4 regions of the Photobacterium sp. GB-36 genome follow, and region 4 is predicted to be linked to each of the others. Evidence: predicted binding sites of a transcription regulator. Region 4 holds the regulator's gene; each other region holds the start of a gene.
The links. Region 4 encodes CRP, which controls carbon source genes, mostly activating them, when cyclic AMP is high. Its sites were predicted from a motif close to TGTGANNNNNNTCACA; they were not measured.

Region 1 (2,211 bases), on a different contig from region 4:
CGGTGCATTAATCAAAGGTGGTGCAGCATTAGAACAGCTTGGTCATGTTGAAACTGTCGCGTTTGATAAAACAGGTACGCTAACGGAAGGTAAACCTGTCGTGACGGATTTAATTAGCTGGGATAACAATCCCGATCAATTATTACGTCAAGCAGCCGCTGTTGAATCCGGTTCGTTACACCCACTAGCAACGGCTGTGGTTAACCTTGCTCGAGAAAAATCATTATCTGTTGTTGAAGCAGAAAATCGTGAAGCACTAGCTGGCCGCGGTATTCAAGGTGTTACCGAAGGCGATAACTTTATGTTATGTGCTGCCGATCGCCTACCAGAGCACATTGTGCTAACGGATAACCAGCAACAGCAAGCGTTAGATCTAGAAAGCGAAGGGAAAACGCTGGTGGTTGCCGTTCGTAATCAGCAAGCGGTGGGTTTAGTTGCATGGCGTGATAATTTACGCAGTGATGCTTTAGAAGCGATCACTAAGCTGAAAAGCATTGGCGTGAACTCAGTGATGCTGACGGGTGATAACCCACGAGCAGCAGCTGCGATTGCTAAAGAAATTAATATTGATTTTCGTGCAGGGCTATTACCTGAAGATAAAGTGACAGAAGTACGCAAGTTAAGTGAGCTACATTCTGTTGCCATGGTGGGTGATGGTATTAACGATGCACCAGCAATGAAAACAGCAACAATTGGTGTGGCGATGGGCGGTGGTACAGATGTAGCATTAGAAACTGCCGATGCAGCAATTACCCATAACCGAGTTTCAGAATTGCCAGTGATGATTGAATTGTCTCGTGCGACATTGAGTAATATTCGTCAAAACATCAGCTTAGCATTAGGTTTAAAAGCGGTGTTCCTTGTTACAACCTTATTTGGTTTTACAGGGCTTTGGGTTGCAGTACTTGCAGACAGTGGCGCAACAGCGTTAGTAACACTGAATGCATTACGTTTATTACGCTTTAAACCGCAAAGCGAAAAGTAAAAACTAATCGCTCTGAGCATTAGTGATTAGTCTAAACGGCATGATACGAACAATGATGTATTGTTTATCATGCCGTTTTTTTTCGCTATAAGGCAGGTAAACAGAGTAAAGAGTACATGCGCGAGAAAACGAATTTTTGTGATTCCGGCAATAAGATATCGTTTTCGCGTGATTAATATCAGACTTTTATGTAACATATTTTTCAATTGCTTTTTATTGATGTGACCATAATCACTAAAAGTAATTGAATCATTGGTTATTGTTACCACATGTTTTTGATAGAGCATGTTGCAGTATGTTTGACTCTTTCTATCAAAAAATTGATTAAAATAGTAATAACTCATAAGAATCACTCTGAACCTACAACAGAGCTGTTTAAATTAAAGGGTAACATTATGTCTGATAATAAAGTCTTCCACTTAGGTGTTAATAAAGCTGATCTTAATGGTGCAGAATTAGCGATTATTCCCGGTGATCCAGCACGTGTTGAGAAAATTGCAAACTTAATGGATAACCCTGAGTTTTTAGCAAGCTCTCGTGAGTACACTGTATTTCGCGCTAAATTAGACGGTAAATCAGTGGTTGTGTGTTCAACGGGTATCGGTGGTCCATCAACCTCTATTGCTGTTGAAGAATTAGCGCAGTTAGGTGTAACCACTTTCCTACGTGTAGGTACAACAGGCGCAATTCAGCCTAACATTAACCCAGGCGATATGATTGTAACGACAGGCTCAGTGCGTTTAGATGGTGCAAGTCTGCATTTCGCACCAATGGAGTTCCCAGCTGTTGCTGATTTTGGTGTTGCAACGGCAATGAAGCAAGCATGTGATGATGAGCATGCTGTAGTACACACGGGTGTAACAGCATCAAGTGATACGTTCTACCCAGGTCAAGAGCGTTACGACACATTCTCAGGTCGCGTAGTTCGTCGTTTCCAAGGCTCAATGAAAGAGTGGCAAGAAATGGGCGTGCTTAACTTTGAAATGGAATCAGCAACGCTATTAACCATGTGTGCAAGTTCTGGTTTACGTGCAGGTTGTGTGGCAGGTGTTATTATTAACCGTACACAAAAAGAGATCCCAGATCACGCAACGCTAAAAGAAACAGAAGCGAAATCAATTAAGATCGTGGTAGAAGCTGCACGTAAAATGTTAGCTGAATAAGATTTAAGTCTTAAAGTGTTATATTAGAAAGCCGCTCTTAGGAGCGGCTTTTTTATTTTCAAT
Region 2 (2,211 bases), on a different contig from region 4:
GCTTCGTTAACTGACTTATATGCGTCTGGCAGTTCAATGTACTTACCAACCATACCAATAACGACTTCAGAGGTAGGGTTCGCTTCTTCATAAATAACTTGTTCCCACTCAGAAAGATCAGCTTCTGGTGCTGTAATACCAAAGCGCTTACACACTAAATCATCAAGACCTTGAGACTTAATTAATTGTGGGATTTTGTAGATTGAATCTACATCTTTCATTGAGATAACAGCTTTTTCCTGCACGTTACAGAACAGGGCAATTTTTGCACGCTCATTGGCAGGGATCATACGATCAGAACGACACACTAAGATGTCTGGCTGAATACCAATAGAAAGAAGTTCTTTTACTGAGTGCTGAGTTGGCTTAGTTTTCACTTCGCCAGCCGCTGCTAGGTAAGGAACAAGTGTCAAGTGCATGAACATGGTGTTTTCACGACCTTGCTCTACGGCTAATTGACGAATAGCTTCCATAAATGGGAGTGATTCAATATCACCCACAGTACCGCCTACTTCAACGATTGCTACATCATGACCTTCAGCACCCGCTAACACGCGAGATTTGATTTCATTAGTGATATGAGGAATTACCTGAATCGTTGCACCTAAGTAATCACCACGACGCTCTTTGCGTAATACGTCTGCGTACACACGACCAGCTGTAAAGTTATTACGCTTAGTCATCTTGGTACGAATGAAACGCTCGTAGTGACCTAAGTCTAGGTCAGTCTCTGCACCGTCTTCCGTAACGAATACTTCGCCGTGTTGAATTGGGCTCATTGTGCCTGGATCAACGTTGATGTAAGGGTCAAGCTTCATCATAGTCACGTTAAGACCACGTGCTTCTAAAATCGCTGCAAGTGATGCAGCAGCAATGCCTTTACCTAGAGAGGAAACTACTCCGCCCGTAACAAAAATGTAATTCGTAGTCATGTTTAACCTGGAAGATTGGTGTAGAGGATAAATGTATCTGGACGGGAAATTAGTATACCAGACACCATTTATCGCCACAACGTGAAAACTATCACACCGCCATTTGATTTTTTTTGCTTCAAATCAAGTAAGCGTTATGCCACTGAAATATCAAGCTTTAACAACCAAAACAATACCATAATGGTATAATGCATTTAAAAATCATGCTGAATTTTTAATTACTGATTTTTACTTTCTTTATCTTTAACACTATTCCATGCTTCATCTAGCTCAGTTAATGAACACTGACTAATGATCTTTCCTTGTTCTAGCACACTTTCTTCCACTTGGCGAAAACGCTTTTCAAATTTTTTATTAGCTTTTTGTAATGCCATCTCTGGTTTTACTTTTAAATGACGACTTAAATTCACCACTGAAAATAGTAGATCACCGAGCTCTTCTTCTATTCGTTGTTGTTCTGGCACCGCTTGAATCACTTCGTCCATCACTTCATCAAGCTCTTCTTTTACTTTATCAACCACTGGTGCTAATTCATCCCAATCAAAACCAACATTCGCGCAGCGTTTTTGAATTTTATCAGCACGCATTAATGCCGGTAATGCGTTTGGAATATTAGCAAGCAAGCTCACATCTTGCTCTTTAGCTGCGCGCTCTTTGGCTTTTTCGGCTTCCCAGTTTTGTTGAACGGCTGCTTCATCATCAAAATCAGCATTACTAAAAACATGGGGATGACGACGGACCAGCTTTTCACTTATGCCTGCCACTACATCGTCAAATTCAAACAACCCTTGTTCTTTGGCCATCTGACTATAAAAAACAACTTGAAACAATAAATCACCTAATTCTTCTTTTACATCGTTCCAGTTTTTCTGCTCGATGGCATCAGCCACTTCATAGGCTTCTTCAAGGGTATAGGGAACGATTGAATCAAAGTTTTGTTTCAAATCCCACGGACAACCACGATGTGGGTCTCGCAACTGAGACATAATTGCTAATAATTGTTCCATCTGAGATGCTTTTTTATTTTCCATACCATCAACTCTTTAAAAATGGCGCTTTCAGCTGCTAACTTTAAAGCGCCAAAACTTCGATAGTTAATACTAGAAAACTAATTTAGAAATTCATAGCAACGATCAATCATCATCATGTTGGCAATGCTCATGTTGCTTATGATGATCTCTAGCATGAGCACAATTTTCATGTCCATTATCACCATCATAATGATGATTATCACATCGATGTTGATGTGACTCATGGCGATGGTGTCTACACCCTTGGT
Region 3 (2,211 bases), on a different contig from region 4:
AGCATGAGATACCGTACCAATCGTTAACCCTTTTGCTAACGGATGGTAAATACGGACCAGTTTCATCACTGGATAACCTAACACCGCACCAAATAGACCAACAATAATCACCATTGCTGCTGTAATCGCAGGAATCCCGCCAATTTGTTGAGAAGCGGCCATCGCAAGTGGTGTGGTAATAGATTTAGGTAAAATACTGGCTGCAAGTTGAGCATCAGCACCCATTAAAAACGCAATGGAGGTACCAAATGTCATCGACAAGATACTACCAACAAAACAGGCACTTAAAATTGTTTTCCACTTACGCTTAATTAAAGGCAGTTGCTGATATAAAGGTAAGGCTAAGGCCACTACCGCAGGACCTAACAAATAGTTAATTATTTCGTTATCTGCAAAGTAGGTTTCATACGGCACCTGTAACCAATGCAGTGCAGCGATTAAAATAATCAGCGAAATGAGCAATGGATTAAAAAGTGGATTACGAATCTTTATTGCTAAATAGCGCATGCTGTAAAATACCACTAGCGTTGCAACTAACCAGATCATGACTCTTTTTCCTTATGATGAAGCGCAAGGCCGATCACAAGCAATACAATTAATGTGCTGCCTAATGTGCTCGCAAAGATGATAGTTGCATTGTGCTTAATTAAACCAAGGTAGTTTATTAAGCCAACTCCAACAGGCACGAATAGCAATGCCATGTGTTTGATGAGTAAATTACAGGTTTTATCGACCCATTTTGTTTTGCATATGCCAGTAACGAGGCCAAAGAACAGTAAAAACAAGCCAATAATACTGCCAGGGATCGGCAAATGAGTCAGATGTTGTATGCCTTGACCAAGTAAAAAGCAAAACATAACAATGGCAAAAGATCGAATGTAATCCATAGTAAAAAAAGTAATGCTAGAAAATTTTATTTATCATACAAATAAACGTGTTATTTGTCACACAAAAAAGAGCATTATTTAGATAATTCGTTAAAAAATGTAGATCGCGTGATATTTATTGATGCTTAATTCCACAAAAATAGACCAATGAGCGCGGCAAGTGTCAAAAGAATCGTCACTTTTAGCCAAATAAAATCAATTACCACATACTTAAACCATGCCTTATTGAATAACAATGGCTTTTTTTTAGAGGGGGTAGCACGAGGGCAAGGGCGGGTAGTAAAAGGCAGTCGACGTGATGTTTTCGAAGGTAATGGGACACGAAAGCCATAGTGAGGCACAACATGGATAGGTATCGCCATTACTCCGTTACATTGTAACTTCCCTGTGAGTGATACCAGTAGTAAGTTCAAGTCATAATTGTGATCACTGGTTTCTTCAAACGCATCTAATGATGTAAACGTTTTACGGTAGAGTGAATCGGCTCCAATCACTTCTCCAGCGCAGAGACATAACACTTCTAATAACCGAGATTCTTCTCGCGTTAATAACGTTTGCGTATGATCTTTCCATATCAATAGATGCTTTTCAGGAAAAAAATCTATTTTGTCGTAGCTATAACATTTCAATAGGGTTTGTGTTGTCATAGTGCACACCTAACGCTTAATAGATCTCGAGCGTCACGGTATCAATGATCGCTATTCCGTTATTAATAAACGCAAATCAGTGAGCCGTTTTATTGTTGTCTTTAATTGTTAACGTTAATGACGTAATCATCAAATAAATCACTACATAAAAATCTTAAAAAAAAGAAGCCTATTCGCGACATTCAAAAAGAAAGTCACGTAATAGGCTTCATTCATCGCTATCGTGTTAGTAAAAAGGCTTAAACCAATTTAGATATATAATCATAAAGTGAGTGTAAAACCTTCATCTTACTTTCGTCAGATTCATGTTCGTAGGCGACTGCCTCAAAGTTCTCCATATACTTTGGCATATTCACCTCAAAGAAATCCTGACAATGATGCTTCCAACGTATTTGCTCTTCATAACTTAACGTCATTGGGAAATTACGGGCACGATAGCGGAATAACAGCGGCTTAATACGCTTGTCATCGACATTGATTTCAAGGGAAGCTAACTGATCGGGCGCTGTTTCACGGATAATATCCATGGTTGAACGATCCGCTGTTGAGAAGAACCCATCGTAGAGCATCGCATCAACATTATCGTTAGCCGCATATTCACGTTTAACACTAAACATTTCGATTAACTTTTCACGAATTTCAGGGTGCCGTTTAATCAAGGCAAGGTTCTTTAAACA
Region 4 (2,211 bases):
TTGGGATTGTAAACCACTGACAACATCTACTGAGCTACACCCTCCCGCCGCCATTAATACCAATTCCATTGGACTTGGAGCTTTATCCCCTCCATTACCATCCATGACTACACTATGACCGGAGCTAGATTGACCTAAAAAAGTCATATCTTCTACCCATTTTACTCGGGACTGCATCGCTTAATCCTTATTCAAACGCCCAATAATTGTCTCTAGTCTTATTGATTAAATAATGAATGTAAATCCTAATTCTCCGCCTTAATAACAACTTTTTTCCTCTCTAAAAATCGTCGTAATAATCATTACTTATCGCACCACTTAAAATTATCTCGCCGCATTGTGATCCTGTGCACAGTTATCCATATGAAATGAACGAATCTACTAGATCAATATCAAGAAAAAGGCGCAGAAAAAGGATACACTCTAACTTATTCAAGTTAGCTTGCAGCCCAGCGGCTGAATGGATACCCTATCAGTAGGCAGTTTTTTTTCTCGTGATAAAAGTTAGAAAAGAAACCAATGCTGTTGGGCAACAAATGCAGAGGAAGTTAGTAATATGGTTCCAGGTAAACCGCAAACAGATCCAACTTTAGAGTGGTTTCTTTCCCATTGTCATATTCACAAGTACCCATCGAAAAGTACGCTGATCCACGCAGGTGAGAAAGCAGAAACGTTGTACTACATTGTGAAGGGTTCTGTTGCTGTACTAATCAAGGATGAAGAAGGTAAGGAAATGATCCTTTCTTACCTAAACCAAGGTGACTTTATTGGTGAGCTTGGCTTATTCGAAGAAGATCAAGAGCGTACTGCTTGGGTTCGTGCGAAAAGTCCTTGTGAAGTAGCAGAAATTTCATTCAAAAAATTCCGTCAGTTAATTCAGGTTAACCCTGATATTCTGATGCGCTTATCTGCTCAAATGGCAAGTCGCCTACAAGTGACAAGCCAGAAAGTAGGTGATTTGGCATTCTTAGATGTTACAGGTCGTATCGCACAGACATTGCTAAATCTTGCAAAACAACCAGATGCAATGACGCACCCTGATGGCATGCAGATTAAGATCACTCGTCAAGAAATCGGTCAAATTGTTGGCTGTTCTCGTGAAACAGTGGGTCGTATTCTAAAAATGCTTGAAGAGCAGAATCTAATCTCTGCTCACGGTAAGACGATTGTTGTTTACGGTACGCGTTAATTTTTAACGTCTTTAACCGTACGAAAAAAGCCGCACACTGTTGCGGCTTTTTTATTTCTTATTGATTAATAATCCACCCCATAAATACCTTTAAAAAGTGTGTCATTAATGCCATTAATTAACTTGTATTGCTCAAATTAAATGCTAAATTCAAGCAATGAATGGACTTCATCTTTTTTTGGTTTTTATATGGATATTGAACGTTTTGCCCCGAATAGCTACACCACTGTACCTGGCGCTATCGCTCCTCAACCTACAACTATTGAGATGACAGGCTTTAGTGACCGTCGTTGTTATTTAGAACAGCAAACAGGTTTACGTCGCTGTCCTGTTGAAGACAGTGGTATTTGGGGATCTCCCCTCGATAATTAACAGATTTAAAAAAAGCAGCCAATTGGCTGCTTTTTATTGCATTGTTTACACTGTTCAAGAGTTATAAGTACTTTCAAAGATCTTATCTGCCGAAGCTTCTACAAATCCGGTATAAATCTCACCATCTGGCTGTAAATAACGTTTAGCAAACTCATAAAATCCGCCAGAGACCAACATCTCACCATCAGAAAACGTGACCATGACTTTATCAGCCATGGTTGCTGATTGCTCTAACATCACAGTAGGATCGCCTTTTACCGCACCTCCCGCCTGATTAATGTCAAAACCACTTGATTCGAGAAAATGGTTCACTTCAGAAATTTCATTAAATTGCTCAAGCTGATTAATATCAACAGTAAAATGATTAGCACCAAAACCATGCGCTGCCACCCACCCTGCATATTCACTTTCTGCATTTAAAAACTGATAACTATCACGGCTTAATTGCCATGGTTTACCTTGAGAAAGAAAAGCAGGATCAGCAAAATAAGCATCATCAACTTGATCGACAAGCTGACGTACTTCTGTTTGTAACTCTGTTGAACATAATCCTAATTGCAGTTCACTAATAAATACTTTAGGCGCAGAAGGATCGGGATGTTCAAAGTGCTCTGCATATAACTTTTTCGCTTTGAAATGATATCGACCTT

Region 1: a site for CRP is predicted at 1,206-1,221, ahead of udp (uridine phosphorylase). Genes of this name have one in related genera too.
Region 2: a site for CRP is predicted at 1,013-1,028, ahead of C9J46_RS06280 (CTP synthase). Genes of this name have one in related genera too.
Region 3: a site for CRP is predicted at 934-949, ahead of C9J46_RS08800 (CidA/LrgA family protein). Genes of this name have one in related genera too.

The regions. Positions count from the first base shown of each region.
Region 1 is NZ_PYNY01000002.1:176,748-178,958, forward strand. It holds gene C9J46_RS02515 (zinc/cadmium/mercury/lead-transporting ATPase) at 1-985, shown strand, start outside; gene udp (uridine phosphorylase) at 1,381-2,148, shown strand.
Region 2 is NZ_PYNY01000005.1:20,002-22,212, forward strand. It holds gene C9J46_RS06280 (CTP synthase) at 1-932, opposite strand, end outside; gene mazG (nucleoside triphosphate pyrophosphohydrolase) at 1,151-1,963, opposite strand.
Region 3 is NZ_PYNY01000007.1:66,408-68,618, forward strand. It holds gene C9J46_RS08795 (CidB/LrgB family autolysis modulator) at 1-546, opposite strand, end outside; gene C9J46_RS08800 (CidA/LrgA family protein) at 543-887, opposite strand; gene C9J46_RS08805 (hypothetical protein) at 1,013-1,534, opposite strand; gene sbcB (exodeoxyribonuclease I) at 1,774-2,211, opposite strand, start outside.
Region 4 is NZ_PYNY01000008.1:18,335-20,545, forward strand. It holds gene C9J46_RS09530 (OsmC family protein) at 1-177, opposite strand, end outside; gene crp (cAMP-activated global transcriptional regulator CRP) at 557-1,189, shown strand; gene C9J46_RS09540 (hypothetical protein) at 1,379-1,561, shown strand; gene C9J46_RS09545 (DUF1338 domain-containing protein) at 1,616-2,211, opposite strand, start outside.